DNA from 4 places in the Pseudomonas savastanoi genome. Region 2 is predicted to be linked to each of the others. Evidence: predicted binding sites of a transcription regulator. Region 2 holds the regulator's gene; each other region holds the start of a gene.

Region 1 (7,568 bases), 880 kb from region 2:
TCGGGTTGTTGGTAGTCAGGCCCGAACCGAACAGCGAGGTCAGACCAATACTGTTGGTGCTGTCCTTGGTCATGGCCGAAGTGGCCGCCTTGCTGGCTGCCATACGCTCGGAAAGCGTGATGGTGATGATGTCGCCGATACGGAAAGCCTTGCGGTCGCCATACAGGTTCTGCTCGAAACCGGCCTGATAGATGGCACCATTGTTGGCAGCGGCCGACATGGGTGTACGCGGCAACACCGGAGCGTAATAAGGGTCATTGGGCTTGGCCGTCGGCGCAACGCAGCCAGACAGCAGGGTGATCCCGCACAATGAAGCGATCAACACTGAAAAACGCGGAACACTAAGGCGGTTCATGACACTTGAAACCTCGCGGTGTAACAGGCGCTTATCAGGCGCCCCATCGGATTGAGCAGTTTTACGAGCGACAACATCAAACACTTACAGGTTCTGAGTCAGGTTCTGCAGCATCTGGTCGGCGGTCGAGATCACTTTGGAGTTCATCTCGTAAGCACGCTGGGTGGTGATCATATTGACCAGTTCCTCAACGGTGCTGACGTTGGAGTTTTCCAGAGTGTTCTGCAGGGTCGGACCCAGACCGTTGAGGCCTGGCGTGCCGATCTGCGGCGCGCCGCTTGAACCGGTTTCCAGATAAAGGTTGCCGCCGATGGCCTGCAGGCCAGCCGGGTTGATGAAGTCAGCGGTCTGGATGTTGCCGATGATCTGCGGTGTGGCGGTTGCACCGGCCAGCGTGACGGAAACAGTACCGTCCTGACCAACAGTGAAGGTCTGGGCGTTCTGTGGAACGACAATCGCAGGCTCAAGGGCGTAGCCGTTGGCAGTCACGATCTGGCCGTTGGCGTTCAGGTGAAAAGTACCGTCGCGGCTGTAGGCAACAGTGCCGTCCGGCTGGGTCACCTGAAAGAAACCACGACCGTTTACCGCCAGGTCCAGCGGGTTGTTGGTGGTCTGCAGGCTACCGGCCGTGAAGTTCTTCTGCGTGCCGACGATGCGCACACCGGTACCCAGTTGCAGACCGGATGGCAGCTCGCTGTCCTGAGTGGACTGGGCACCCGGCTGACGCTTGATCTGATAAAGCAGGTCCTGGAACTCGGCACGATCACTCTTGAAACCTGTGGTCGAAACGTTCGCCAGGTTGTTGGAGATGGTGGTCAGGTTGGTGTCCTGAGCGGCAAGGCCGGTTTTAGCGACGTATAGTGCAGGAAGCATGTGTGTTCTCCTCAAGCGCCGGTTTGTCGGCGCAAGCTGTCATTGATTAGCCAAGTTGCAAGACGCGAGCCATAGACTGATCGTCTTCTTCGGCGGTCTTCATCATCTTGACGTGCAATTCGAATTGACGGGACAAGGCCAGTACCGAGGTCATTTCCTCGACCGCATTGACGTTGCTCGCCTGCAGAAAGCCGGACTCGACCTGAACGGTGGCATCGGCAGCAGCAGGCTGGCCGCTCTTGGTGTGGATCAGGCCATCGGGGCCTTTTTCCATGGTCTTGAGGTCAGGTTTGACCAGCTTGATCCGGTCGACCTGCGCCATCACCTGCGGGCTTTCGCCCAGCGAGCGAATGCTGATCGTGCCGTCGGCACCGATCTCGATCTGCTGCTGAGGCGGCACGGCAATCGGACCGCCATTGCCCATTACCGGCAAACCGCTGCCGTCGCGCAACACACCCAGGGCATCGATGTTCATGCCGGAACTGCGGGTATAGGCTTCGCCACCGTCGGGAGTCTGCACGGCAATCCAGCCATCACCCTTGACGGCGATGTCCAGTTCACGGCCGGTCTCAACCATGGCGCCGGAGGAAAAGTCGGTCCCCGGACGTTCGCTCATCGCATAGGCGCGCGACGGCATGACCTCGCCAAACACCGGCATCGAGCGGGCCTGTTCAAGGTCACGCATGAAACCGTTGGTTGATACGTTTGCCAGGTTGTTGGCGTGAGCCTTCTGCGCGATCGCGTTTTCGGATGCACCGCTCATTGCGACGTAAAGCAACTTGTCCACAGTCTTCCTCCTCCGACAGACGCTTGCCGCCTGTAGCTGTTCTGAAAGGGTTAAAGCAATTTTTGAACCAACTTGTCAGGCTCGATACAAATGCCTGATTAACCAGCAAAAACCGGCATTCGATGATGCCCTTCGGGCAAAGCGCCACCCAATAGCGGCGGAGGACTGCCGCCTGCCGATCATCAAGCAGCGAGCACCGCCAAAAAAACTTCATTGGTATGGGCTGACAAGAGGATCGACAGTGATAATCTTGCGGACACCGCAGCCCTGAACGGGAACCCTCATGCTTTTTCGTGCGTGCATTGCCGGCATCGCCAGCGCGAGCCTGATGACCTTCGCCCTCCTCGCCCAGGCCGCCCCCGCCCACTATTACAAATGGCAGGGCGACAGCCGGATTGTCTGCGCCCAGACCAGCCCCGGGCCTGGCTGGACACGGCTGAAAGGTCACTTCATCAAGTCCGACTGTTCAATCTGATCAGGTCGACTGAATCAGCGTCTGCATCACGGTCGCCTCTGTCGATATCGCCTTGGAGTTGGCCTGATAAGCCGTCTGCGCCTGGATCAAAGCAATCAGTTCATCGGCCAGGACAACATTGGACCCCTCCAGCCCGTCGCCGATGAGACTGCCCAGCGTGCCAACGCCCGGCACATCGTAGTCAGCAACGCCAGAGTCGGCGGATTCGGTCCAGCGCGTATCACTGCGCGCCTGCAACCCCTGCGGATTGGCGAAGCTTGCGAGTATCACCTGACCGATATTCTTGTTCATGCCATTGGTAAACCCGGCACGCAGGATGCCATCGCGCCCCACGCTCAGGCTGCTCAACTGCCCCGCGGCATGGCCATCCACGTGAGTGGAAGAACGCGAACTGGCGGCGTTGTGCTGCAGCAGGTTGGTGAAGTCGATCGCGATGCCCTTCGCACTGCCAGCCGCACCGTTGGGCACCCATTTTTCTGGCCCTGTGACGCGCTCGGCAGGCATGGCCGGTGTCCAGCCGGTTAGTTGCAGACCGTTGCTATGGGTACTCGCAAAACCAGGGCCGCCGGTCAATGACTGTACCCAGCCGCCAGAATCAAACACGATGTTTGCCGTCAGCGGGTCGGTGGAATCAGGCATCTGCGGGTTGCGGCCATCAATCAGCGCATGAATGCGCCAGCTGTTGGTGCCGTCCTTCACGAAATACTGCTTCAGCTCGTGCTGATTGCCCTGGCTGTCGAAAATCGCATTGGCAAACATATCGCTGTACGTCTTCAGGTCCGATGGATCGAACGCCGGAACCGGGCGATCCATCAACGCATCACCAGGGTCAAGCATGCTGATCGATCCATTATTCAACGGCAGCGACACTGTGCCGCCATTAGCAGCGCCGTTACTGACCCAGGCACCATTGACCTCTTCAGCCGGCCGCCAGCCTTGCAGGGCAAATTCGGTATCCGAGATTTTACGAAGGTGCTGGCTATTGCCGCTGTATGACAGCGATCCGTTTGGTCTTTGCTCAAGGGTGACGTGCAACGGCGCCACGCTGTTCGGGTCCACCGGATTACGCCCATCGATCAGTACATACATGGACCACTGACTGTCGCCGGTCTTGACGAAATACTGCTTGAGCTCATGATCCGCCGCGGGCACCGCAGTGGCCCCCGCTCCAGACCCCGCATCCTGAATGGTACGGCCAACGGCCCGCGTGTAGGTCGCAGGATCGGCCGGGTCGAAGACCGGCAAGCGCGCGAGCGAAGGCAGCGAGGCGTCCAGATTGATGTTCTCGGCAACCCGCGTGGTGGCTCTGGCCGATACATTCGATGTGTCAATCTGCAGGTCGGTACGCAACCCACGCTTGATCTCGCCCTGCTCGTTTGCCGCATAGCCCTGCAATCGTCCACCCTCGCTGTCGACGACGAAGTTCGCCGCATCCTTGAGGAACGCTCCGGCACGGGTATAGGCAAGAGACCCACCGTCACTCACCACAAAAAAGCCGTTGCCCTGAATACGCATGTCGAGCGGATTACCCGACGTGGTCATGCTTTCTCCCTGATTGAAGTTTTGCTGCATTGAAGCAAGACGTACGCCATCACCTACAGCATTGCGACCACTGCCCAACTGGCTGGCTGAATACAGCGCCGAGAACTGCGCACGCGACGACTTGAACCCGATAGTGCCGGAGTTGGCAATATTGTTACCGGCCACCTCCAGCCTTTTGTTCGCGGCATGAATGCCGCTGATCGCGGTATTGAACGACATGAAAACTCCTTCGCCCCAAAGGGCAACTCATAGAGGAGTTTTGATTCTCACATCATCGCGCGTAGGAGATTTCCAAGTACATTGACCGAACTTTCCGCAAGTTTAATTAAACTCGAACGTGCATCACTTTATAAAAAACAAGCAAAAAAAAAGCCCCTTCGAAAAGGGGCTTTATTTAACGCTCTACACTATCAAGTCATCTGAATAGTGGTTTGCATAATGGTGCTTTGAGTGGAGATGGTCTTGGCGTTCGCCTGGTAGTTGCTCTGCGCCTTGATCAGGTTCACCAGTTCCATGGTCAGATCGACGTTGGACTCTTCCAGCGCCTGACCAGTGATGTAGCCGAGGGTACCCGATTGCGGCGTACCGCTGACCGGTACGCCGGAAGCGAAGGTTTCACGCCAGTTGGTGCCACCTGCCTGCGCCAGGCCTTGCACGTTGGCAAAGTTGGTCAGCGAGGTCTGCCCGATCACCTGGGATTTGCCGTTGGTGTAGGTGGCGAACAGGTTACCGGTTGCATCAACGCTCATTGCGCTGAGCTGGCCAGTGGCGTAGCCGTCCTGGTCCTGAGTGATCAGGCCCGAGACCGACGCGGTCTGGGTGATGCCGGCCATGTTCAGCTTGATGGAGGCGCCAGTAGCGCCGTTCGCGCCCCAGCTGGTGGTCGTGCCGGTGCCGGATTGCACGCCTGGTACCCAGTTGGCGACAGTAAAGGTGCCATCAGTGTTGAACTTGATGTTCGCACTGTCGGTCGGTACGGTGCCCGGCGCTGCGACGACCAGATTACCCGAGGAGTCGAATGTCAGGTCGTTCTTGTCGGCCGTAGTAGTGGACGGGTCGGAAATGCTGCGACCGTCCATCAGCGAGTACATGGACCAGGTGTTGGTGCCGGTCTTGACGAAATACTGATCCAGCGTATGCGCGTTACCCTGAGTGTCATAGGTCGGCGTGCTGTACTTCATGTTGTACGACTTGGTGTCAGTCGCGTCGAACGTAGTGAGCGACGGCAAGGCAGTGGTCGAATTCAGGTTGGCAACGTTGGTAATGGCGGTGGTTGCCTTGGGCTGAAGGTTGGACGAATCCACCCGCAGGTCGCTCAATGCACCGGTCACCACACTGCCGTTGGCATCAACGTTGTAACCCTGCAACTTCATACCGCCGCTGTTGACGACGTAGCCTTCCTTGTCGGTGTGGAATGCACCAGCACGGGTGTACAGCTTCTCGCCGTTATTGCTGAGCATGAAGAAACCGTTGCCGTTGATGGCAAGGTCGAGGCTGTTGGCAGTACCGGTAGTCAGGTTGCCCTGCGTGAACTGCTGGGAAACCGCTGCGGTTGTTACGCCGCTGCCCACATTGGTCTGGCCGGAAGTGCCGCGAATCGACTGAGCGTATTGATCGGCAAACTCCGCGCGCGAAGACTTGAAGCCGGTGGTCGCAACGTTGGCAATGTTGTTGCCGGTAACGTCGAGACTTTTGTTTGCAGCATAGAGCCCACTAAGGCCGATATTGAAAGACATGTTTCACTCCTGCGCCTGGTAGGCTCTACAATCCGATGGTTTGAACTTTGGACAGGGCAACACTGCCGCTGGCCAGGTTGAGCATTGTTTCTGCACCATTCACACCCAACGTGACGCTGTTGACCGTGGCAGGCAGGTAAGTCGAAAGCTGTGTGTTCTTGCCGTCAACCGAGCCTTCAGCCTTGAAGGTATAGTTGCCCGACGCAAGCGCTGTACCGTCGCTGTCCGTACCGTCCCAGGAAAAGCTGGTGGTGCCGACTTTCTGCGCGCCCAGCTCGACGGTGTCGACCAGATTCGATTGCGAATCGTAAACCTTGATACTTGTCGCCGTAGTGGCGCTCGGAATAACGATCGAACCGGTCATACCCTTGGTGGTATCCACGGTGGTGGAGCTCGAATCGATGATCACCGAGCGACCTACCAGCGACGATGCCTGCAACGCCTGGGACGACTTGTAACTGGTTGCAATCGTGTCAACCGTCGACGTCAGGTTCTGCATGCTTTCAAGGCTGCTGAACTGCGCCAGTTGGGCCACGAACTGCGTGTTGTCCTGTGGGTCCAGCGGGTTCTGGTTCTTCATCTGCGTCACGAGCAGCTGCAGGAACGCGTCCTTGCCCAGCGTACCGGTGGAATTCGTCGCGGTCGGCGTCGGATTCTGCAGTGTGTTCAAGAACGTCGATGAGACGCTGCTTGCTGTGGTGTTATCGGCCATAACGTTCGCCTTCTATCACTGACCGAGGGTCAGAACCTTCTGCATCATGGATTTAGCGGTGTTCATGATTTCGGCGTTGGTCTGGAAAGACCGGCTGGCAGAAATCATGTCGGCCATTTCTTCCACGACATTGACGTTGGGGTAGTAGACATACCCGTCCTTGTCAGCGGAAGGATGATTGGGCTCGTAACGTGCTTCCAGGTTCGAGCTGTCTTCGATGATGCCGTTGACCTGAACGCCCTGCCCGGCTTCGCCCTGATCCTGGAACAGCGAACCGCCTGTGGACTGCTGACCCTGCATCACGGTGGCAAACACCGGGTGACGGGCGCGGTAGGTCTGGTCCATGCTCGAAGACACGGTCTCGGCGTTGGCGATGTTACTGGCCGTAGTGTTCAGACGCGTGGTCTGGGCACTCATGGCGCTACCGGCAATGTTGAACACATTGGCTAGTGACATGAATTATTCTCCGCGAAGGGCTGCAACCAGCCCTTTGAACTTGCTGTTGAGCAATGTGAAGCTGGCTTGAAAGCCCATGGCGTTCTCGGTGTAGCTGGCCTGCTCGACCTGGGAATCGACGGTGTTCTGGTCCAGCGAAGGCTGCGACGGGGTGCGATACAGCAGCGTCCCGTCATCATTGCCCATGCCTTCGGCTTCGATATGGCGGCTGTTGGTCTTGTTCAGCGCGAAATGACCGTTCTGCACCTTGTCGTTTTCGGCAGCCAGCACCGACGAGAAGTCCAGATCGCGAGCCTTGAAGTTCGGGGTATCGGCGTTGGAGATGTTGTTGGCCAACACCTCTGCACGCTGAGCCCGGAAGTTCAGAGCCTTTTCATGTATGCCTAGCGCTTTATCGAAGCTGATGCTCATTTCGGGAAACCTTTGCCGGTTGACCTGATTCTGTTGTTACTGACAAAGCAATCGGCGTGCCATGTTGTAAAAGCCAATGTTTGCAGGGCCCGCAGGCGGCGGCGAGGCGGCAATGCCAGAAAAGCGGCAAGGCATTTCCGCTGTGGGAGGAGAAAGCGGCAAGCGGGGTGCCGTTTTTTTGCCAGTGTCGACTTGCCGCCTGACAATGGCGGCACTTCATC
Region 2 (7,568 bases):
TGACCGGTGTGCAATTCGCGCCCGGCAAGAACCTGTTCGCGTTGATCGGTTCGCAGGACACCGCAGTTGCGGTATCCGGCCAGCTCAAAGCCACGGCGGTGTCGCTGATGAAAATTGCCAACGACCTCCGCTGGATGAATTCGGGGCCACTGGCAGGGCTGGGTGAGATCGAGCTGGAGGCTTTGCAGCCGGGTTCATCGATCATGCCGGGCAAGGTCAACCCGGTCATTCCGGAAGCCACCGCCATGGTTGCCGCGCAGGTGATTGGCAACGACGCGACGATTACCGTGGCGGGGCAGTCTGGCAACTTCGAACTTAACGTGATGCTGCCGATCATCGCCCAGAACCTGCTCAGCAGCATCGAGCTGCTGGCCAACTCCAGTCGGCTGCTGGCTGACAAGGCGATTGCGAGCTTCAAGGTCAATGAATCCAAGCTCAAGGAAGCGCTGTCGCGTAATCCGATTCTGGTGACGGCCCTCAACCCGATCATTGGCTATCAGAAAGCCGCCGAAATTGCCAAGACCGCTTACAAGCAGGGCCGTCCGGTCATTGACGTCGCCCTTGAGCACACCGATTTGCAACGTAGCGAACTGGAAGTGTTGCTCAACCCTGAAAAACTCACCGCTGGCGGTATTTGATTCCAGCCAGCCAACGTCCCCTGGAGGTATGACCATGCAGCATTGGAAACGCACCATCGAGCAGGCCAATCGCTGTTTCAATCTGGGCGAGTGGGTCGAAGCCCGCGAGCTGTACCTTCAGGCGCTGGCGTTGGCGCAGGTGTTGTTCGAGCGTTGGGCGGATGTCGACGAAGCCGTCGCAGCCTGTGTGATTTCTCACCACAACCTGGCGGACCTGCACCTGAGCCTCGGTCAGCCTGAGGAAAGCGCCGAATACCTGTGTGCCATTCATCAACATCTGTTGCGGACCATGCAGGATCAGCGTCTTCCTCCGGCGCTCCGTGAGGCAGCCTTGCGCCACAGCAGCAAAACCTACGCCGAGTTGCTGAGCTTTATCAGTGAACACGGCGAATACCCGCGCACTCATCGGCTGCTGAACAGCAGCAGCGAGCACACGCGCTCATCGTTGCAGCGCAACTCGGCAGCCACTTCCGGACTTTTCTACGGAGCACATTGAAATGCCTTATACCTTGCCTGCACTGCCTTACGCATACGACGCCCTGGAGCCGCACATCGATGCGCAAACCATGGAGATTCATTACACCAAGCATCACCAGACCTACATCAACAACCTTAATGCGGCGGTCGAAGGTACGGAGTTTGCTGACTGGTCCGTCGAGAAACTGGTGGCCAGCATCAAGCAGTTGCCTGAAAACCTGCGTCCGGCGGTCATCAACCAGGGTGGCGGTCACGCGAATCATTCGTTGTTCTGGGAGGTAATGGTGCCAGGCGGGGGCGGTTTGCCAAAAGGCCCTGTCGCCTTGGCCATCGACGAGCAGCTGGGCGGCTACGACAGCTTCAAAGAGGCGTTTACCAAAGCCGCATTGACTCGTTTCGGCAGCGGCTGGGCATGGCTGAGCGTCACCCCTGACAAAAAGCTGGTGGTTGAAAGCAGCGGTAATCAGGACAGCCCGTTGATGAATGGCAATACGCCGATTCTGGGTCTGGACGTATGGGAGCACGCTTACTACCTGCGCTATCAGAACCGTCGCCCCGAATACATCAACGCGTTCTACAACGTGATCAATTGGGATGAAGTGTCTCGACGTTATCAGGCCGCTCTGGTCTGACTCCAGTAACCGGGCCCAAGGCAGCTTATGCGCTCAGGAATATTAGCTATCAGCAGTGTGCGGTTGTTGCGGCTCGTCGTAGGCACCGGGCTGCTGTTGGCCGGTATGGCGTTACTGATTGCTCACGGTTTGAGCTGGTTGCAGATGCACTGCTGGTGATCATCGAAGGGGCGTGTTTGAGGGCTTACTCGCCCTCATCAAACTTGTTGTTGATCAGTTCAACCAGGCCATCGAGCGCTTCCTGCTCGAATTCGCCTTCGGTTTTCAGATGGATTTCGGTGCCTTTGCCTGCCGCCAGCATCATCACGGCCATGATGCTTTTACCATCGACCATGGTCTGCTCAGAGCGGCCAACCCTGATCGTGCAAGGGAACTTGCCTGCGACGCCGACGAATTTGGCGGCAGCGCGGGCATGCAGGCCCAATTTGTTGATGATGGTGATTTGACGAGCGGGCATCGCAGTGAAAATCCTTTCAGCTAAGGTCGCGGTGGCGAACCTGAACGTTCTTGAGTGATTGTTGCAAGACCTTGCCGAGCCGTTCGGTCAGGTAGACGGAGCGGTGATGTCCGCCGGTGCAGCCGATGGCAATGGTAACGTAAGAACGGTTGCTGGCTGCAAACCGGGGCAACCATTTGTTCAGATAAGCGAAGATGTCCTGAAACATCTCTTCAACATCGGGCTGCACCGACAGGTAGTCGATAACCGGTTGTTCAAGTCCGGAATGGTCGCGCAGTTCAGGCTTCCAGTACGGGTTGGGCAGGCAGCGCACATCGAACACCAGATCTGCGTCGACGGGCATGCCACGCTTGAAACCAAAGGATTCGATCAGAAACGCGGTGCCTGGCTCGGGTTTGTTCAGCAGACGAAGCTTGAGCGCGTCGCGCAACTGATAGAGGTTCAGGTGGGTGGTGTTGATCTTCAGGTCGGCCAGGTCGATGATCGGGCCCAGCAGCGTTGTCTCGTCGCGTATCGCCTCGGCCAGCGAACGATCTGCCGTGCTCAAAGGATGGCGACGCCTGGTTTCCGAGAAACGCTTGAGAAGGGTTGCTTCATCCGCATCCAGGTAAAGCACGTCGCACTGGATGTTGCGTGAGCGGACTTCATCCAGCATTTGCGGAAAGCGGGTCAGGTGACTGGGCAGGTTTCGCGCATCGATGGACACCGCCAGCAAGGGCTCGGCCAGTTCAGTATTGATCAGCGCTCGCTCGGCCAGTTCCGGCAGCAGTCCGGCCGGCAGGTTGTCGACACAGTAAAAACCGTTGTCTTCCAGCACGTCGAGGGCTGTACTTTTACCCGAGCCGGAACGGCCGCTGACGATGATCATGCGCATGTTCAGTTTCCGTTCTGCACGTCCAGCACCACTTGATAAAGCGCTTCAGCACTTTCGGCACTGCGCAGGCGCTTACGCACATCTTTGTCATCAAGCATGCTGGCGATCTGGCGCAGTAACTCCAGGTGCTCATCGGTAGCAGCCTGCGGGACCAGCAAGACAAACAGCAGGTCAACCGGCGCGCCATCGATGGCGTCGAAATCCACGGGGGTAGCGAGGTGAATGACTGCACTGACAGGCTCGCTGCAGTCAGCAAGGCGGCAATGAGGGATGGCAATACCGTTGCCGAAACCGGTTGAACCCAGTTTTTCGCGGGCAACAAGACTTGCGAATACTGTGTCCGAAGCCATGCCCGGTACTTTACGACCGATCAGTTTGGCAATTTCTTCGAGTACACGCTTTTTACTGCCACCCGACACGTTCACAAGGGAGCGGTCGGGGGTCAGGATATTTTCGATTCGGATCATTTAAATGGGCGTTAGCGAGCGGCCGCACCTTTGAGGATGCTTTGCTGCTTTTCCTTATGCTTGAGCAATTGTCGGTCTAGCTTGTCAGTGAGCAGGTCGATGGCAGCATACATGTCGTCATGTTCAGCATTGGCAACGACCTCTCCACCATGGATGTGCAACGTGGCTTCGATCTTCTGCTTGAGCTTTTCGACCGTCATCGTGACCTGCACGTTGGTAATCTTGTCAAAATGCCCCTCGAGCTTTTTGAGCTTGAGCTCAACGTATTCACGAAGGGGTTTGGTCACTTCCAGTTGGTGTCCACTGATGTTGACTTGCATACAGCTTTCTCCTTTGCCAGTGCATAAAGAGACAGGCATGGCGCCTGTCTCTGGGACGCTGTGGCTTGGCCTGCATCACATCAGCCGCTTACGCTCACTGGAAGGCGCTATCCCGAGTGACTCGCGGTACTTGGCGACTGTGCGACGGGCTACTTGAATGCCTTGTGCCTCCAGTAAACCAGCGATCTTGCTATCACTCAACGGCTTTTTCTGATTTTCCGCCGCAACCAGTTTTTTGATGATTGCGCGAATTGCCGTGGACGAGCATTCACCGCCCTCGGAAGTGCTCACATGGCTCGAGAAGAAGTATTTCAGCTCGTAAATGCCGCGTGGCGTGTGCATGAACTTCTGGGTGGTCACGCGCGAGATGGTCGACTCATGCATGCCCACTGCCTCGGCAATGTCGTGCAGAACAAGCGGCTTCATCGCCTCGTCGCCGTACTCAAGAAAGCCGCGCTGATGCTCGACGATCTGGGTGGCGACCTTCATCAGTGTCTCGTTGCGGCTTTGCAGGCTCTTGATGAACCAGCGCGCCTCTTGCAACTGGTTGCGCATGAACGTGTTGTCTGCGCTGGTATCGGCCCGACGCACAAAACCTGCGTATTGCGGATTGACGCGCAGGCGCGGTACGGACTCCTGATTGAGCTCGACCAGCCAGCGCTCATTGTCCTTGCGCACGATTACATCGGGAATGACGTACTCGGCTTCTGTGGATTCGATTTGTGAGCCAGGGCGCGGGTTGAGGCTCTGGACCAGCTCGATGACCTGGCGCAGCTCGTCTTCCTTGATCTTCATGCGCCGCATCAACTGGCCGTAGTCGCGGCTTCCCAGCAGGTCGATGTAGTCGGTGACCAGTCGTTGCGCCTCCGCCAGCCAGGGTGTTTTCGCTGGCAACTGGCGCAGTTGCAGGAGCAGGCATTCGCTCAGGTTTCGGGCACCGATGCCTGCCGGTTCAAACTGCTGGATGCGGTGCAGTACGGCTTCGATTTCGTCGAGCTCGATGTCCAGCTCGGGATCGAAAGACTCGAGAATTTCATCGAGGGTTTCGTCCAGATAGCCCTGGTTATTGATGCAGTCGATCAGCGTGACTGCCACCAGGCGGTCCTTGTCGGACATCGGAGCGACGTTCAACTGCCACAGCAGGTGGCTTTGCAGGCTCTCGCCTGCAGACGTGCGTGTGGTGAAGTCCCACTCGTCATCATCGTTACTTGGCAGGCTGCTGGCGCTGGTCTGGTAAATGTCTTCCCAGGCGGTATCGACAGGCAGCTCATTGGGAATGCGCTCGCTCCATTCGCCATCTTCAAGGTTATCCACAGTAGGTGCGGATTCCTGATAGGTCGGCTCTTGAACGTCGGGATTGGGCTTTTGTTCGATGTTGTCGGCAAGCGGGTCGGAGTTGTCGAAGTCGTCGCCTTCTTCCTGCCTTTCCAGCATGGGGTTTGACTCCAGCGCCTCCTGGATCTCCTGCTGGAGGTCCAGTGTAGAAAGCTGAAGTAAGCGGATTGCCTGTTGCAGCTGCGGTGTCATCGTCAGCTGCTGGCCCATTCTCAAGACTAGCGATGGTTTCATGGCAGGGGCTAAACACCTTATTCGCCGGCGCGCATGCGCCATCTACTACAGGCGCCGGGGCGCCAACTTAAGCAAATTATATGCCTGAAACCTGTGCCTTTGCCTAGAGTGATATGACAAATAAAATATTGTCAACACACTGCACTGGCATCAATCGGCCGCCAAGCGCAAAGGGCTGTCGATTAAAGGCGGAATTCGTGACCGAGGTAGACCTCTTTCACCAGTTGATTCGCCAGAATGGTCTCGGAATCGCCTTCTGCGATCAGCTGTCCATCGTTGACGATGTAGGCAGTTTCGCAGATGTCCAGCGTTTCACGGACGTTGTGGTCGGTGATCAGTACGCCGATACCCTTGGCCTTGAGATGGTGAATGATCTGCTTGATATCACCCACTGAAATAGGGTCTACGCCTGCGAACGGTTCATCCAGCAGTATGAATTTTGGCGCAGTGGCCAGGGCGCGAGCAATTTCCACACGGCGGCGCTCGCCACCCGACAGGCTCATGCCCAGGTTGTCGCGAATGTGGGTGATGTGAAACTCCTGCAAGAGGCTTTCGAGTTCCTTGCGGCGTGCTCCGGCATCGAGTTCCTTGCGGGTCTCGAGAATCGCCATGATGTTGTCGGACACTGACAGCTTGCGGAAAATCGAGGCTTCCTGCGGCAGGTAGCCGATGCCGGCTCGGGCGCGGCCGTGCATGGGTTGATGGCTGACATCCAGGTCATCAATCAGCACGCGACCCTGATCAGCCTGGACCAGACCTACGATCATGTAGAAGCAGGTAGTCTTGCCGGCACCGTTGGGGCCCAGCAGGCCGACGATCTGGCCGCTGTCGATGGAAATGCTCACATCGCGCACGACCTGCCGGCTTTTGTAGCTTTTAGCCAGATGCTGGGCTTTGAGCGTCGCCATTTACTGGGCCTTCTGAGGTTGGTCGGTTTTCTTTTTCGGCTGGATGACCATGTCGATACGCGGACGTGGTGTGGTCACCTTGGCGCCGCCATTGGCCCGACCGGCGCTGACGACCTGTCTGACCGTGTCATAGACGATTTTCTCGCCTTCGGAAGTGTTGCCATCATTGATGACCTTGGCCTTGTCGATGAGGACGATACGGTCCTGCCCGGCGTAGTACTGAATAGTGACGGCATAGGCCTGCACGATCGGTTTGTCTACGGCAGGCTTCTGCTCGTAATAAGCCAGATTGCCGACAGAGGTGAACACATCCACTTCGCCCTGGGCATTACGCGTGATCGTCACAGTGTTACCGGTGATCTTCATCGAGCCCTGGGTGATGATGACGTTGCCCTTGTAGGTTGCTACGCCTTTCTTGTCATCAAGCTGAGCATCGTCAGACTGGATGTGGATCGGCTGATCGCGGTCGGTTGGCAGGGACCAGGCGCTCGCGCTTCCCAGTGCTGCGCCCAGGCCGAGCAATAAAGGAAGAGTTTTAACGAGCCTCATACTGTCCTCTTACGTTGGACAGCAGGTCCATCCTGCTGTCTTTCAAATATGCTTTCATTCCCTTGGCCGTAGTCACACCGCCGGCGCCGTCGATTCTAACGTCTTGCTCGGTCTGCGCATATTGCTTCTGAGGGAATACGGTCATACGACTGGTAGTGATAATAGTCGTACGTTGTTTTTCATCAGTACGCTCGACACGAACGGAATCGATCAGCTCGACCTGGTCGCCGCCGGACGAAACTTCGCCTTTCTTGCTCTGTACGTGCCATGGAAACTCGCCGCCGCGGTACATATGCAGGTCGGGCGTGGTCAACAGGGTCACGTCAGTGGCTTTCACGTGCTCGACCTTATCGGAGGTCATGTCGTACTGGAGCGTGCCATCGGGCAGGTACTGCACGCTGTGCGCATTGATTGCATAGTAGTCGATGACCGTGTCGTCAACGGTCGATACCGGCTGATCCATAAAGCTTTCCGGGCTGATATTCCAGTAACCGACCGCTGCCAGCAGCAGCGCCAGTACCCCGAGCAGCAGGAACTTGCGAATTTTTTTAGTGAACATAATGGCTTCTATAAATAGACGGAGTGAGCCGCTTCAAGGTTGCCTTGCGCACTCAGAATCAGTTCGCAGAATTCGCGTGCCGCACCTTCGCCGCCTCGCGCCCTGGTTATTCCGTGTG
Region 3 (7,568 bases), 2.9 Mb from region 2:
CAACCAGTCGGGTTTCTTCAGCAACCAGGGCATGACCAATTTTGTCGGTCGCGAGGACTTCGTCAATCCGGTGTTCTCCGATCCGACCTGGGGCGTTTCCGACCAGGACATGTTCGACCGTGGCGCCCAGGAGCTCAAAGCCCGTCAGGACGGCAAGCCGTTCTATGCGCTGCTACAGACCCTGTCCAACCACACGCCGTACGCGTTGCCGGACCCGCTGCCGGTCGAGCGTGTGACCGGACACGGCTCGCTGGATGAGCATTTGACTGCCATGCGTTATGCCGACTGGGCGCTGGGACAGTTCTTTGAGAAGGCCAAAAAAGAGCCTTACTACAAGAACACCCTGTTCGTGGTGCTGGGCGACCACGGTTTCGGCAATGACAAGCAGTTGACTGAAATGGACCTGGGGCGTTTCAACGTGCCATTGCTACTGATCGGGCCTGGTGTACAAGAGAAATTCGGCCAGCGCAGCAGCATTGTCGGCACGCAGGTTGACGTCGTGCCAACCATCATGGGCCGTCTGGGTGGTCTGAACCGCAACCAGTGCTGGGGCCGCGATCTGCTGAACCTGCCGGAAGGCGACAAGGGTTTTGGCGTGATCAAGCCGTCGGGCAGTGAGCAGGTGGTCGCGATCATCAGCGGCAACCGCATTCTGATCGAGCCGACAGAAATGCCGGCCAAGCTGTTGACCTACACGCTCGGTGCCAAGCCGTCTGCCGAAGAAGTGCCTGATGCACCTGACACTCAGGAGCTCAAGCGCAAGCTGGAAAGCTTCCTGCAGACCGCCACCAAGAGCCTTCTGGACAACACGGCCGGTGTCGAGGCCAGCAAGAACCGTAACTGACCATGACTGACTTGTCCGGGTAACCGGCAAGTCGGATCAGCAGCACACAAAAGGCCCTCGGCATCCATTGCGAGGGCCTTTTGTCTTGCCCGTCATCGCGGGCTTTCCGGCTTAATTCGTTGGAACGAATGCGTGGGCCAAAAGGTCCTTATCACATAAGCCAGAGTGCCTGGCTTCGTTCTGGAGGCATTGATGAAAAAGTGGGTCATTTCGTATCTGGACAAGGACGGCATGCAGCAGCACCTCGAGGCCGATTTTGAACAGCATCCCAGTGACGAGCAAGTTGCACGTCTCCTGCGCAAGGACCTGTATCCAGTCACCGATGAGCTGGATCTCAATGATCTTGACGGGCGCACCGACGAGCCTACGGTGAAAACGCTCAAAGACCATAACAGTGTGCGGATCATTTCCATTACAGAAGTTGCCTGACCTGCGGTGATTCAAAAAGCTTTTCGTGGCAACCACTTGGCATTCGACCCACGATGGGTCTACTCTGCAGACGAGGCTGTTCAAACGGCCTCTGACATCTCGATACCGACCTGTGCCAAGCCTGGTCTGGTCAGCTACATGCTTGATTCCCCACGCCGGATTATCTGTCGTGCGGCGGCCCCCGATGATTCGGCGGTCGCTCTGGAAGAGTTGAAACTCTATCTATCGTTGCATAGGAGGACGTTTCATGAGCACAGCCTATCAAGAGGACATCAGCAGTAACGTACTGCGCCGCATGAAAGAAGGCGGTTTTGATTTCGCGCGAATCTATCCCATCGAGTTTTACGCCATCTTCCCGGACGAGGAGCGGGCACGGCAGGCCGCAGAGCAATTTCGCGGTGAATCCCTCAATACTCAGGTAAACGTACGTGATGACGGTAACTGGCACTTGCAATTGAGCAAAGTGATGTATGCCACTTATGACGGTATCGGTGATTTCGAGCAGGACTTTCAGATGGTGATTTCACCCATGGGCGGTGAGGTCGAAGGTTGGGGCGTCACTCAGGAGATCAGAAGACTGCATGCTTGATGGCTTTTGATTGTCAGGCAACACATTACCGGCTGATTCGGGATACGTTCTGGATCGGCCGGTTCTGTTTTCGGTTCGCGTTCATAAACAGTGGTCAAAAAAAAGCCACTCAAACGAGTGGCTCAAAGGGAAGTCTGTTTAAAATCCGCATGCGTTCTTCGCCTGCTGGACAAAATAACGGTTAGCGCAAAAACGGCGTTTGGTGCCCTGTTTGCTCGGTTGCTGTGGAGTGTGGCGAACTAATGTTGTTGGCGGAAATCAACTCTGACTATGCTGATCATAGATTTCACGGTTGAATGACGCTTCCGAATGAGGCGCGAAATAATCGGCTTGGGCGTTTAGTGCACAGGAATGGTGCGTAGAACGTCGAGTGTTTACCTAACCTTTTGAAATTAAAGCGTTTATGCCGGTGGCACGGGCTTTGCGATGGTCTTGGTGTCCATGGTGACAAGGAGTACGGCATGATCCGCACCTTTTATGACGAGATGTACGATGCGGGCGGCGTAGTCCGTCCGCACTATCGGGAGTTTGCCCGCTGGCTGGGTGATACGCCTCCCGAGCTTTTGGCTCAACGCAGGCGCGAAGCCGATCTGCTGTTTCATCGCGCCGGTATCACGTTCACGCTCTATGGCGATGAGCAGGGCACCGAGCGGCTTATTCCTTTCGACACCATCCCGCGCAGCATTCCCGCCAGCGAATGGCGTGTTGTCGAGCGTGGCTGTATTCAGCGCGTCAAGGCGCTGAACATGTTTCTGGCGGATCTTTATCACGACCAGCGGATTATCAAGGCCGGAATCATTCCTGCCGAACAGGTGCTGGCCAACGAGCAATATCAGTTGGCGATGCAGGGCCTGAACCTGCACCGCGATTTGTATTCGCACATTTCCGGCGTCGATCTGGTGCGCGACGGTGATGGCACGTATTACGTGCTGGAGGACAACCTGCGAACCCCGAGCGGCGTGAGCTACATGCTCGAAGACCGCAAGATGATGATGCGTTTGTTCCCGGAGCTGTTCTCGGCCCAGCGCATTGCACCGATCGATCACTATCCGAACCTGTTGCTCGACACGCTCAAGAGTTCCAGCCATCTGGACAACCCGAGTGTTGTGGTGCTGACGCCCGGGCGTTTCAACAGCGCCTTTTTCGAGCATGCGTTTCTGGCTCGCGAGATGGGGGTCGAGCTGGTTGAAGGTGCCGATCTGTTTGTTCGCGACGACCGCGTGTTCATGCGTACCACCGACGGTCCCAAGGCTGTCGATGTTATCTACCGTCGGCTTGACGATGCATTCCTTGATCCGCTGGCGTTCAACCCTGATTCCATGCTGGGCGTTCCCGGGCTTCTGGCAGCGTATCGCTCCGGCAATGTGGTTCTGGCCAATGCCATTGGTACCGGCGTTGCCGATGACAAGTCGGTTTATCCGTATGTCACCGACATGATTCGCTTCTATCTGGACGAAGAGCCGATTCTCAAGAACGTGCCGACCTGGCAGTGCCGTAAGCCGGAAGAGCTGTCACATGTGCTGGCCAACCTGGGCGACCTGGTTGTCAAGGAAACCCAAGGCTCCGGGGGCTACGGCATGCTGGTCGGCCCTGCAGCGACCGCCGCCGAGATCGAAGCCTTCCGGGCGCGTCTCAAGGCCAAGCCACACGCGTACATCGCCCAACCCACCTTGTGCCTGTCGACCTGTCCGACCTTTGTCGAAAATGGCATAGCCCCGCGACATATCGATCTGCGCCCCTTTGTTCTGTCCGGTCGCGAAACCCGCGTCGTACCTGGCGGGCTTACCCGAGTGGCCTTGCGTGAAGGCTCACTGGTGGTCAATTCGTCACAGGGTGGCGGAACCAAAGACACCTGGGTGGTCGAGGATTAAGGATGCCTGCCAATGTTAAGTAGAACTGCCTCTGATCTTTTCTGGATGTCGCGTTACCTGGAGCGAGCGGAGAACCTCGCCCGAATGCTGGACGTGAGCTATTCACTGTCGTTGATGCCGCAGGACGGGCGGGGCGACGGGCTGGATGAAATAGCCATGCCGTTGCTGATTACCGGAACGCTGGAAACCTACATCGAGCGTCATGGTGAACTGCATGCCGAGCGCATGCTGCATTTCTTTGCGCTGGACGCGACCAACCCGGCCAGCATCTATAGCTGCCTGGGTGCCGCAAGGGCCAGCGCGCATGCCGTGCGCGGGCGTATCACTGCCGACATGTGGGAGAACATCAACTCCACCTGGCTGGAAATTCGCGGCATTGCTCAACAGGGCCTGACCCGTTACGGCATGAGTCGCTTTTGCGAGTGGGTCAAGGAGCGTTCGCACCTGTTCCGTGGTGCGACCTACGGCACCATCATGCGTAACGATGCGTTCCGTTTCATTCGTCTTGGCACGTTCATCGAGCGCGCTGACAACACCATGCGCATGCTCGATGCCCGCTATGAGATGCTCGAACTGCGCGGGCCACAGGCCAATGCCGCGGCGGACAACTCGGCTGCCGGGTACTACCAGTGGAGCGCCTTGTTGCGCGCACTGTCCTCGTTCGAGGCTTACACTGAAGTCTATCGGGATGCGCCAGGTGCGCGTCAGGTTGCCGAACTGTTGCTGCTGCGTGCCGACATTCCTCGCTCGTTGCGCGCCTGTCTGGAAGAGATGGACGTCATTCTGGCCAGTCTGCCCGGCGTCAATGGCCGACCTGCGCAGCGCATGGCCGCCGAGATGGACGCAAGATTGCGCTACACCAGTATCGACGAGATTCTGGACGAGGGCCTGCATGAGTGGTTGAACGAATTCATTCCAATGCTGGCCCAACTGGGTGATGCCATCCACACTTCGTACCTGGAGGCTGCATGAGACTTTCCATAAGCCATGAGACCACCTATCACTACGATGATCAGGTGCGTTCAAGTATCCAGTATCTGCGCCTGACGCCTCACGACAGTGAGCGCCAGCAGGTGCTCAGCTGGCAATTGACGTTGCCGCGCCCGGTGCGCGCGCAGATTGATCCTTTCGGCAATATCCTGCATGTCCTGAGCCTGGAAGAGCCGCACGAGGCGATCATCATCGGCGCTCGCGGGCAGGTGGAAATCGACGAAACCCGCGAAGCCGAGCACGAAAGCCAGTCGGCGTTGCCGTTTTTGCGCGTTACCCGGCTGACCGAGCCTGACGAAGCGATTCGCAGTTTCGCGGCCAGGGAGTGTCGCAAGCGCGCTGACCGCAGCGCATTGATCGACTTGATGCAGGCGCTCAACCAGCACATGACCTACACGCAGGGGGCGACCGAAGTCGACACCAGTGCCGCTCAAGCCTTCGCCGGACGCTCGGGAGTCTGTCAGGACCATACCCACGCCTTTCTGGCCTGCGCCCGCAGTCTTGGGGTTCCGGCGCGTTATGTGTCCGGTTATCTGTGCAGCGAAGACAGCGAACATTTGTCCAGTCACGCCTGGGCCGAAGCGTGGATAGACGACGCCTGGTACAGCTTCGATGTCACTAACCAGCTGGCCATTCCCGAACGTCATTTGAAGCTGGCGGTAGGGCTGGACTATCTGGATGCTTGTCCGGTGCGCGGCATGCGCCGGGGTGGCGGGTCTGAACAGATGCACGCCAAGGTCGTGGTTTCACCCATGACCGGTACGCCAAAAGTGAAAACCCGAGTGCAGGTCCAGGCGCAGCATCAGTAGCGCGTAAGCACTGATCTGCGCGTCGCTGAAATGGCCGGAATTGAATCTCCGGCCATTGCTTATTCAGCGGGGTCGTCGGTGGTGCTGTAGAGCGCGTTGTGCAGCTCTTCGTAATTACCGCCATTGATGACGCTGAAATAGCCCGCCGCCCTGAGCTTTTCCTGAGCCTTGTCGGCTTTGCTGTCGGTGCTGCTGAAAATGACGAACACCGCATTGCGGTCGTTGAGCACCTGCTTCATCTGATTGACCAGCCGCCGGTCATCGACCCGTACTGCATTCAATACTGTGCCAGCGTCATAGTCGGTCTGGCTGCGTACATCCATCGCCAGTTTGCCTTCCTTGAGCGCAGCCACCGCTGCAGCCTGATCTACCATGCCCGCGTGGGCTGCGAAGCTGCTGAAAAGTGCAAAAACAGCAATCCATTGGCGCATAGGCGCGTCTCCTTCAGTCGAGTGGAAAGAGTGGCACAGTTACACACTGACCGAAAGCGTGTCAGATCAGCCGAACAACCTGTTCAGGTTAGGCACGATCAATAACAGCGCAGTGGTAAAGAGGATTAATCCCGCCTGACGTACTTTGGAGTGCTTGAACTTGAACATGGCTGACCGCCTTTTGTTGTTATTCCTGTGCGACAGAAGCAGGTCGATTCTGCAACGTAGAGAGTCGACTGCTGGCAAGGTTGCGCGTTGAACAGGTGGGCCCGGTCATTTGACCGCTGGCCCGTGCGCTGAAAGGATTTTGCGCGCTTCCTGTTACAGATTTAACAATAGAGCCGAGGTGCCCCACGCCTTAGAACGGTTGGGAATTTAAACGTGTACTTATCCAACTTAACGTTATCAATCAACTGCTCGCCAGAGGCACAGGCCTTTGCTAGACGCTTCATTCACATCGGTCAGCTTTGCACCGTTCGTCTGGGCCAGACTTTTCCTACGCCCATTAAACCTCCGACAAGGCGCGGGGTGCTGCTTGATTTGCCGAAGCCTTCAAGGCAGGCTCTGCCCGTGCGCTATTGCCTCATCATTGCTTCAGGGCCTCTTTTATGTCTTTACGCATCTGTATTCTGGAAACCGACAACCTGCGACCGGAACTGGTCGAGCAATATCAGGGGTACGGGCGGATGTTCGAATTGCTCTTCGCTCGCCAGCCGATTGCTGCAGAATTGACCGTTTACAACGTGGTGCAAGGGGACTATCCACCTGCAGACGAGCAGTTCGATGCTTATCTGGTGACCGGCAGCAAGGCAGACTCATTTGGCACCGACCCGTGGATTCAGACCTTGAAGGTCTATCTGCTGGAGCTGTATCAGCGCGGCGAAAAACTGCTTGGTATCTGCTTCGGTCACCAGTTGCTGGCCTTGCTGCTGGGCGGCAGGACCGAGCGTGCCGTACAGGGTTGGGGCGTCGGTATTCATCACTATCAATTGGCACCCGCCAGACCGTGGATGACGCCAGCAATGGACAAGCTCACGTTGCTGATCAGCCATCAGGATCAGGTGACCGCGCTGCCCGAGAACGCAACGGTGATTGCGTCCAGCGAGTTCTGTCCATTTGCGGCCTACCATATCAATGATCAGGTGCTGTGTTTCCAAGGCCATCCCGAGTTCATTCACGAGTTTTCCCGGACCTTGCTTGATCTTCGTCAGGAAGCGCTGGGCGAGCAGGTTTACCGGCAAGGTGTTGCCAGCCTGGATCACGAGCATCACGGGGCGACGGTGGCAGAATGGATGATGCGCTTTGTGGCGCACAAGCCGGAAAAACAGTCCGTCTGACCCGGCGCATGGCCGTCTGAACGGGAATGCGGTGGCGGTGCTATAGCCAGCCAGAGCGCTTGAAGCTGGCGAACAGCGCCGTACACCCGCCCAGAATGACGCCCAGCACGATGAAGTAGCCGTATTCCCACTTGAGCTCCGGCATGTTCTCGAAGTTCATGCCATAGATGCCGGCAATTGCGGTTGGAAAGGCCAGAATCGCTGCCCAGCCAGCGAACTTGCGCTGCACGATGCTTTGCCGCGAGGACTCCAGCAACAGGCCGATTTC
Region 4 (7,568 bases), 2.0 Mb from region 2:
CGTAATAAGTAGCTACCTTGTCGAGCATGGTGTCCAGGGCGCCGGACTCTTCGCCAATGGCTGTCATCTGGATCGCAAGGCTTGGGAATACTCCCGTAGATCGCATCGAGAAATTCAATTGCATACCTGTGGAAACGTCTTGCTTGACCTTATTGACTGCATTTTTGAACACTACATTGCCTGTGGCTCCAGCAACCGAGTCCAACGCCTCTACAAGCGGTACACCAGCGGCAAAAGTCGTAGCAAGTGTGCGCGCATAGCGAGCTACCGAAGATTTGAAAATAAGAGGCCCAATGAGTGGTGCCTTTAGCAAAAGACGATCAAGTCCGTCGCGAAATTTTTGAGATTTTTTGTAAGCCCGTTTAAATAAAAAAAATCCTGAAAACAATAGGCCAACGATTAACAACCACCACTCCTGAACAATTTTTGAAAGACCAATAACCATTAGAGTGAACGCAGGTAAGTCCGCACCAAAACCAGCAAACACGGATTGAAACTGCGGTACCACTTTGATCAACAAAATACCTGATACAATAATCGCTACGATCAACACGGCGATTGGGTACGTCATTGCTTTTTTTATTTTAGCCTTGAGCTTTTCCGTCTTTTCCTTATAGCTTGCCACTCGGTCCAGCAGACTCTCAAGTGCCCCTGCTTGCTCACCGGCATCTACCAAGTTGCAAAACAAGTCATCGAAATATTCCGGTTTCTGTCGCAATGCCGTCGCAAAGCTGTTGCCGGCCGACACCTCCTGCTTGAGTGAACCCACGAGCGTACGCATGTTCGGGTTTTCAGCACCCTCGCTGATGATGTCAAACGACTGCAGCAATGGAACGCCGGCTTTCATCATTGTGGCCATCTGCCGAGAAAAAAAAGCTATATCCAGTGGCTTTATTTTCTTGCCCTTACCGAAGATCGAAGCGGACTTCTTGCGCACTTTGGTCGGATTGATGCCTTGCTTGCGCAGTTGTGCTTTTACGAGTGCCAGGTTATGGCCGCTCAGTTCTCCACTGGTTTTAGTGCCTTTCTTGTCCACACCTTCCCACGTGTAAACGATGACTTTGACTGCCTTGCTGGCCATGTTTAATCCTTGGTCACGCGATTGACTTCTTCAAGGCTGGTGATGCCCTGCATAGCTTTCGAAAGGCCCGAGGTTCGCAAGTCGTTGAAGCCGTCCTTACGCATCTGCCTGGAAATCTCTAATGAGTTGCCTTCTTCCATGATTATGCGCTCCAGTTCCGCTGTTTTCTTGACGACTTCGTAAATACCGACCCTGCCTCTATAGCCACTATTGCAATGCTCACAGCCCACTGGGCCATAAATCTTGAAAGTGCCAATCTTATCTTCAGGAAAACCTTCTCGAATCAGTGTCTCGCGAGGAATATCGAGTTCTTTCTTGCAGTGGCTGCACAACTTGCGCGCAAGGCGCTGCGCAATAATCAGGTTGATTGCTGTAGCAATGTTGAATGCTGCGACACCCATATGATGCAGGCGAGTCAGGGTTTCTGCCGCACTGTTGGTGTGCAGGGTTGATAGCACCATGTGGCCGGTCTGTGACGCCTTGATGGCGATTTCGGCAGTTTCCAAGTCGCGAATCTCGCCGACCATAATTACGTCGGGATCTTGACGCAGGAACGCGCGCAATGCCTGAGAAAAGTCCAGCCCCTGACGCGGATTGACGTTGACTTGGTTGATACCTTCCAGGTTGATCTCCACCGGGTCTTCGGCTGTAGAAATGTTGATGTCTACGGTATTGAGGATATTCAGGCCTGTATACAGCGAAACAGTCTTGCCGGACCCAGTGGGACCAGTTACGAGAATCATGCCCTGCGGCTGTTTCAGCGCTTCCAGATATAGTGCCTTTTGTTCTGGCTCGTAGCCCAGAGCATCAATACCCATCTGCGCGCTGGTCGGGTCTAGGATCCGCATCACAATCTTTTCGCCCCACAGTGTGGGCAAGGTATTCATACGAAAATCGATAGCCTTTGTTTTGGACACCCGCAACTTGACCCTTCCGTCCTGAGGTTTGCGTCGTTCCGAAATATCGAGGCTGGCCATGACCTTCAGGCGCGCAGCAATACGGTTTGCCAGATGGATCGGCGGTCTGGCGACCTCGTGCAGGATGCCATCGGTACGCAAACGTACACGGAAGATCTTTTCGTAGGGCTCGAAGTGCAAGTCGGATGATCCTAATCGGATGGCATCCATAAGCATTTTGTTGACAAATCGCACTACTGGAGCATCGTCAGCATCATTCTGTGTAGCTAGAGAGGTTTCCTTGCCATCGGCCGGTTCGATATCCAAGCCCAGATCGACATCTTCCAGATTACCTAGACCGGTATCACTGTCAAAAAAGCGATCTATTGCAGTGGTCAGCTTGTCATCTTCTACCAGAATCGCTTCGGTATTCAGGCCAGTGCTGAACTGAATATCGGTGACTGCCTGATGATTGGTCGGGTCCGATATGCCAATGAACAGCTTGTTCCCACGTCGCCACAGCGGCAAGGCATGATGCTGTCGAACCAGCTTTTCACTCACTAGGCCTTTAGGCTGGCTTTCTTTGTCCAGACTGGCGAGGTCCATGAATGGCACGCCAAACTGGTCGGAAGCCATCTCTGCCAGTGTCAGACTTTTGACCAGTTTGTTCTGAACCAGATAGCTCACCAACGAAATCTTGTCGCGGCGCGCCTGTTGATACGCTTGTTGCGCAACAGATTCAGTAAGTAGCTCGGCGAGGACCAATTGTTTGGCCAAGCCAGTGAGAACAGCATCAGTCATAAAACCACCAGACACAGACAATGGGTGGGTTATAGCGCAGTCGGGCGGTGCTGCCAAATGGCAGAGAGACATGTGACGAAAATTGTCAGTTTCTGCTGATTTCTGAGCCTTTCAGAGTCGTGTATTTCGCATATTCTTGCAGCAGTCAGAGCTGCGGTATTGTTGGCACGACCTATGCTTTCTCGATCGCAAGGCACCACATAATTGACGCCTCGGAGAAGTAGCAATGAAAGCACAAAAAGGTTTTACGTTAATCGAACTCATGATCGTAGTTGCGATCATCGGCATTCTAGCTGCCGTCGCAATCCCTTCATATAACACTTACACACTAAAGGCCAAGGTTTCTGAGGCCTCCGCAATTTCTGCGCCGGCGCAGCAAGCACTTGCGCTGGCTTTCAATGACGGTAGTCTATCGGCTGCAACAACAAATGCATCTTTAGGTTTGCCGGCTGCTGCTAACATAAATAGTAAGTATGTTGCTTCTGTTACTGCTGTTGGTACATCAGCAACGCAGGGGACTGTTACAGTTTTGATGCAAGCTACCGGTAGCGCTGACGTAGACGCAAAAACCGTCGTATATTCAATGGTGTGTGTTGCAAGTGCTCAGTGCACATGGAGTGTTGGTGGGACGGTTACAACCGCTTATCTTCCTAAAACCTAATGGTTAAATCCTTTTTCTAAGGGTGATAGAGTTAGCCCGGTCGTCGACTGGGCTATTCTTTATGTTCCGTATGCAGTGAGCTTTAAGCGTTCCGTCCTGCTAAGGTTATCCGTGATAGCTATTGTATTTCGGTTGGTTATGACGATTTTCTGAGGAGGTATTAAATATTGTAAATAGCTCTTTGTAGTGCCTCAGTTTTGCTGTTGGCGTTTTCAACTAGTCTTGATGCTGATATCGCACTAACGCCAGTCACTTTTTCAGCTGTGTTTTACCACCTGCCAATTCAACCATTTCACCTCTCCGCTCCAGCCTAAGCCTATATCCAATCTCCGCAATCTCCGCAATCTCCGCAATCGCAGGCAGCAACTCCAGCCCCAACTCCGAAAGGCTGTACTCCGCAGAAGGTGGCGAAGTCGCCAGCACCGTCCTAATCACCACACCTTTCTCTTCCATCTCCTTAAGCTGATGCCACCGACGCCCAGCGTCCGGTCATCGCCAGACAAACCTACTTGAATGACCTGCTGGCGGATGGTCGTGATTACCTGCTGGGTAACGATTTTAGCGTTGCCGATACCTACCTGTTCGCGGTAACACGCTGGTCTGTCAATTTTGGCATTTCGCTGGAAGCGCTACCTGCTTTGCAAGCGTTCATGGCCCGAGTCGAAGCACGTCCATCCGTCAAGGCTGTACTGAAAGCGGAAGGCTTGAGCCTGCTAAAGACTCAGGTTAGACCCACCTATTGAAACGATAGCGCCCCCGGCGGATGCGCTTCGTTGCGGGCGCTTTGACTCGATTGCTGGGTGTTATCGCGATGGCATCGTAGGACATTTCAGCTTTTGTATTAGGTCACTTCCTGATTCACTTCGGTTACTAAAACGTCCGTTGATAGATATCCGAATCAAGCCCAGAATTACCCACCTGATTACTCCACACATGAGAAGAAAGGGGCTATTAACACCACCACATTACCCAGTCGCCTCCTCGGTGTGGACCTATACACCCCAGCAGAAGCGTCCTCATACACCGGCATTCCCTCCAAAGACATTCGCAGATGGATGTTTGGCTATAGAGCGGCAGGCGTCGATCACCCCGGCCTCTGGACGCCAGAGGTCGCATTTCTGAACGACAAGCTGCTTGGCTTCCACGACCTGCTGGAAATTCGTTTTGTTCATGCATTTCGCCAGCACGGCGTCAGCTTGCAAGCGATCCGCAGCGCCTCGTTACAAGCCAGAGAAATGTTCGGTCAGCTCTACCCATTTACGTGCAGACGTTTTCAAACTGACGGACGAGACATTTTCGCGACCGTCCTGGATGAAACGGGTGATGAGGCTCTGCTGGATCTGGTGAAGCGGCAATACGCGTTCAAGCAGGTCATTACGCCCTCTCTGTACGAGGGCTTTGATTACGCAGGTGAAGAGTCGGCAAAGCGCTGGTATCCGGTAAAGCGAAGCAAGGCAGTTGTTTTGGACCCGGCAAGGAATTTTGGCAAACCGGTGTTGGCAACAACGGGAATCGACACAGCAACGATCTATCATTCTTATCTAGCTGAAGGCCAGAACGCGAAGCGTGTGGCTTTACTATATGAGATTGCGCCTGTCGCAGTGAAAGCAGCCATTACCTATGAGCGTAGCCACGCAGCTTAAGATACGTGGCCAGGCAGTAACTGACTGCTCAGGTTAGGGATTAGCCTCTAACGCACAACCCCATCAACCCGAGCCCGCCCCTTAAACCTCTTCCTAACCCCAACCACAACCATCACCACCAACAATCCCACCACCACAAAAAAGATCGTGTTAAACACCGGAAACGGCTGATCACGGCTCGTCACCGCCTCAACCTCGGTCACGTTGGGAAACATCGACAGGATCGTTATCCTCCAGCCGTAATAACGAATCAGCGCAAGTTGCTGGGAATCACGCGAGTAGCCCTGGGCTTTGGCCTGGATGTCGGCGGAGTCGAATTTGAAGTACCACGGGAAGCTCCAGCCGGTGTCTTCGTTGCGGTAGACCACGACTTTCTTGGTGTCCGGGTCTTCGGTGTTGATGAAGTACACGTCGCGGGTCGGGCCGTCTGCCGGGTTTTCGGCGTTGATGACGCCGTCGGCGTCCATTCTTTTGACTTCCACGCCGGTGATCATCACGACATCATGGCGCGGCAGGACGTAATAAAGGCTTAATGCGCCGATCCCGAGTGCCACGAATACCACAAGCCAAATCGACCTTCTCAGCCACTTCATACCAGCGTCCTCTGTTTAAAATTGCGTGACTTTGCCCTAATCCGAACATTTCGAAGCAAAACAGTTATTACAAAATTCGACAAGGCCGTTGCAGATGGCGTTGTCTTCCGGAGATTTACATGATTTGGTTCCTTGAAGGGCAGTCCAGCCAGCGTGAAGTGATTATGGGCGCGCGCGATGCGCTGCCTGCGTCGGTGCAGATTATTGCCTCGCATCGCCAGCAGCGCTCCGAAATTACCGGGCAGGCCCATCTGGCACTGCAAGAGCCTGTCGATAATGAAGAGCGTATCGACTGGGTGCTGGAGACCGCTCGTTCGCTGGGCGTCCGGACTATTGTCGCCGGGCGTATAGGCAGCTTTTACGAAGCGCAGCGTGCACGTTTTGTTGCCGAAGGTTTGGACCTCGTCACGGGCGGAACGTCCCAGCAGACCTTCATGGATGTCGATGACAAGAGTCGCTTTACGGCGGCGGCCGAGGCGGCGGGTCTGGCGTGCATTCCGGGAATCGCCGCGAGCAGCGCCGAGGAGTTGCAGGCGGCTTACGATTCGTTGTCGGTGTCTGGCGAGGTCTGTATCAAACCGGTGGTCGGGATTTACGGGCGGGGCTTCTGGCGCTTCAAGGCCGATGTCGATGATTTTCGCTGTTTCGCCAATCCGGATGCGCGTGAAACGACTTTTCAGGCGTACCTTAATGCTTATCGTCAGGCCGAAGACGTACCGGCGATGCTGCTGATGCCGTATATGCCCGGCAGTGAATGCTCGGTGGACATGGTCTGTGAACACGGCAAGGCGGTTGCTTTTGTCGGGCGGCGCAAGGTGGGGTTGAATCAGACCTTCGAGCGCGACAGCGAAGCGGTGCAACTGGCGGTGCGCGCAGCGGAGCATTTTGCCTGCGACGGGCTGATCAATGTGCAGACCCGTGACGACGCTGACGGCAAGCCGCGTTTGCTGGAAATCAACCCGCGTTACTCCGGCGGGATCGGTTATACGCGTGAAACCGGCGTCAACCTGCCGGGTATTTTTGCGACACGCCGTCTCGGCTTGAAAGAACCGGAAACACATTGGCTTGAGGATATCCGCGTGAAGGCCATCACGGTCGCTGTACGGGCCACGGTTTGATCGGGATAATAGATTTTTGCTATCACTAATCGCTCTTATCAGGGAGGATCGGGCATGAAGCTTCTTGCGCCAGGTGCAAACACTGCTTTAGCTAACGCCCACTGCACCTGGAACCTGGAGAGCGGTAAGTCTTCGGTTTTTGGTGAGTATGCTGCCGTCGCCTTGCTGGCGGTCAACGAAAAGCGCCAGCCCATGGGCGACCCGGCGCTGCTGTATCATGAACAGAGCTGGATGGAGTGGAGCGGCGGGCCTCAGGATGTCGGCTGTACGCTCCGGCTGGACAGGCTCCCGGCTGGCAGTGATCGCGTGCTGCTGATGGTCTACGTCTACGCCGCCATGGGGCCGGTCCGTGATATTGCTAGCCTGCATCTCAAAGTGGATGCCGACATCGAGCATCGGCTGGATCTGCGCGATAACGGCGAAGCGGCGATCATCATCGGCGAGTTCTACAAGCGCAATGAACAGTGGAAATTCCGCGCGCTGAGCGAAGGCTCGGCGTATGGGCTGTCGGCGTTCGGGCGCAAGATCGGCCTGGACGTTGATGACCGTCACCCGCGCCACCCGTCTGGTGGCTCCGGTCGCGGGCCTCGGCATGAGTCGGCGACCGGCACGGCATTTGTGGTCGGCCCGGCGCACGTCATGACCTGTGCCCATGTCATCGAAGACATGGGCGTGTTCTACATCACTTCACTAGAGGGCCGTTACAAGGCCGAGCCAGTGGTGATCGACCGTCGCAACGACATCGCGCTGCTGCGGGTGCAGGGCGCGCCGCCGT

Evidence for each region. Region 2 encodes sigma-54, which starts transcription at its own class of promoters, with help from an activator protein. Its sites were predicted from a motif close to ANTGGCATNNANNTTGCTNT; they were not measured.
Region 1: a site for sigma-54 is predicted at 2,068-2,087, ahead of KP808_RS16895 (flagellar basal body rod protein FlgF). Genes of this name have one in related genera too.
Region 3: a site for sigma-54 is predicted at 2,271-2,290, ahead of KP808_RS08575 (circularly permuted type 2 ATP-grasp protein). Genes of this name have one in related genera too.
Region 4: a site for sigma-54 is predicted at 2,940-2,959, ahead of KP808_RS03895 (pilin). Genes of this name have one in related genera too.

The regions. Positions count from the first base shown of each region.
Region 1 is NZ_CP076652.1:4,011,499-4,019,066, forward strand. Features, by position in the region: gene flgH (flagellar basal body L-ring protein FlgH) at 1-355, opposite strand, end outside; gene flgG (flagellar basal-body rod protein FlgG) at 440-1,228, opposite strand; gene KP808_RS16895 (flagellar basal body rod protein FlgF) at 1,275-2,015, opposite strand; gene KP808_RS16900 (hypothetical protein) at 2,299-2,490, shown strand; gene KP808_RS16905 (flagellar hook-basal body complex protein) at 2,491-4,251, opposite strand; gene flgE (flagellar hook protein FlgE) at 4,443-5,768, opposite strand; gene flgD (flagellar hook assembly protein FlgD) at 5,794-6,480, opposite strand; gene flgC (flagellar basal body rod protein FlgC) at 6,496-6,936, opposite strand; gene flgB (flagellar basal body rod protein FlgB) at 6,940-7,347, opposite strand.
Region 2 is NZ_CP076652.1:4,887,222-4,894,789, reverse strand. Features, by position in the region: gene KP808_RS20755 (class II fumarate hydratase) at 1-638, shown strand, start outside; gene KP808_RS20750 (DUF2753 domain-containing protein) at 673-1,134, shown strand; gene KP808_RS20745 (superoxide dismutase) at 1,136-1,747, shown strand; gene KP808_RS20740 (HPr family phosphocarrier protein) at 1,932-2,204, opposite strand; gene rapZ (RNase adapter RapZ) at 2,221-3,078, opposite strand; gene ptsN (PTS IIA-like nitrogen regulatory protein PtsN) at 3,081-3,545, opposite strand; gene hpf (ribosome hibernation-promoting factor, HPF/YfiA family) at 3,557-3,865, opposite strand; gene KP808_RS20720 (RNA polymerase factor sigma-54) at 3,941-5,434, opposite strand; gene lptB (LPS export ABC transporter ATP-binding protein) at 5,617-6,342, opposite strand; gene lptA (lipopolysaccharide transport periplasmic protein LptA) at 6,343-6,891, opposite strand; gene lptC (LPS export ABC transporter periplasmic protein LptC) at 6,878-7,450, opposite strand; gene KP808_RS20700 (KdsC family phosphatase) at 7,459-7,568, opposite strand, start outside.
Region 3 is NZ_CP076652.1:1,944,842-1,952,409, forward strand. Features, by position in the region: gene KP808_RS08560 (LTA synthase family protein) at 1-844, shown strand, start outside; gene KP808_RS08565 (hypothetical protein) at 1,037-1,273, shown strand; gene KP808_RS08570 (ribonuclease E inhibitor RraB) at 1,521-1,862, shown strand; gene KP808_RS08575 (circularly permuted type 2 ATP-grasp protein) at 2,324-3,733, shown strand; gene KP808_RS08580 (alpha-E domain-containing protein) at 3,746-4,705, shown strand; gene KP808_RS08585 (transglutaminase family protein) at 4,702-5,532, shown strand; gene KP808_RS08590 (rhodanese-like domain-containing protein) at 5,592-5,963, opposite strand; gene KP808_RS08595 (amidotransferase) at 6,572-7,300, shown strand; gene KP808_RS08600 (magnesium and cobalt transport protein CorA) at 7,341-7,568, opposite strand, start outside.
Region 4 is NZ_CP076652.1:886,264-893,831, forward strand. Features, by position in the region: gene KP808_RS03885 (type II secretion system F family protein) at 1-1,081, opposite strand, end outside; gene pilB (type IV-A pilus assembly ATPase PilB) at 1,084-2,778, opposite strand; gene KP808_RS03895 (pilin) at 3,005-3,439, shown strand; partial or broken gene KP808_RS03900 (winged helix-turn-helix transcriptional regulator) at 3,689-3,904, opposite strand; partial or broken gene KP808_RS03905 (glutathione S-transferase family protein) at 3,901-4,182, shown strand; gene KP808_RS03910 (DUF433 domain-containing protein) at 4,390-5,082, shown strand; gene KP808_RS03915 (DUF1523 family protein) at 5,130-5,675, opposite strand; gene KP808_RS03920 (ATP-grasp domain-containing protein) at 5,795-6,793, shown strand; gene KP808_RS03925 (trypsin-like peptidase domain-containing protein) at 6,848-7,568, shown strand, end outside.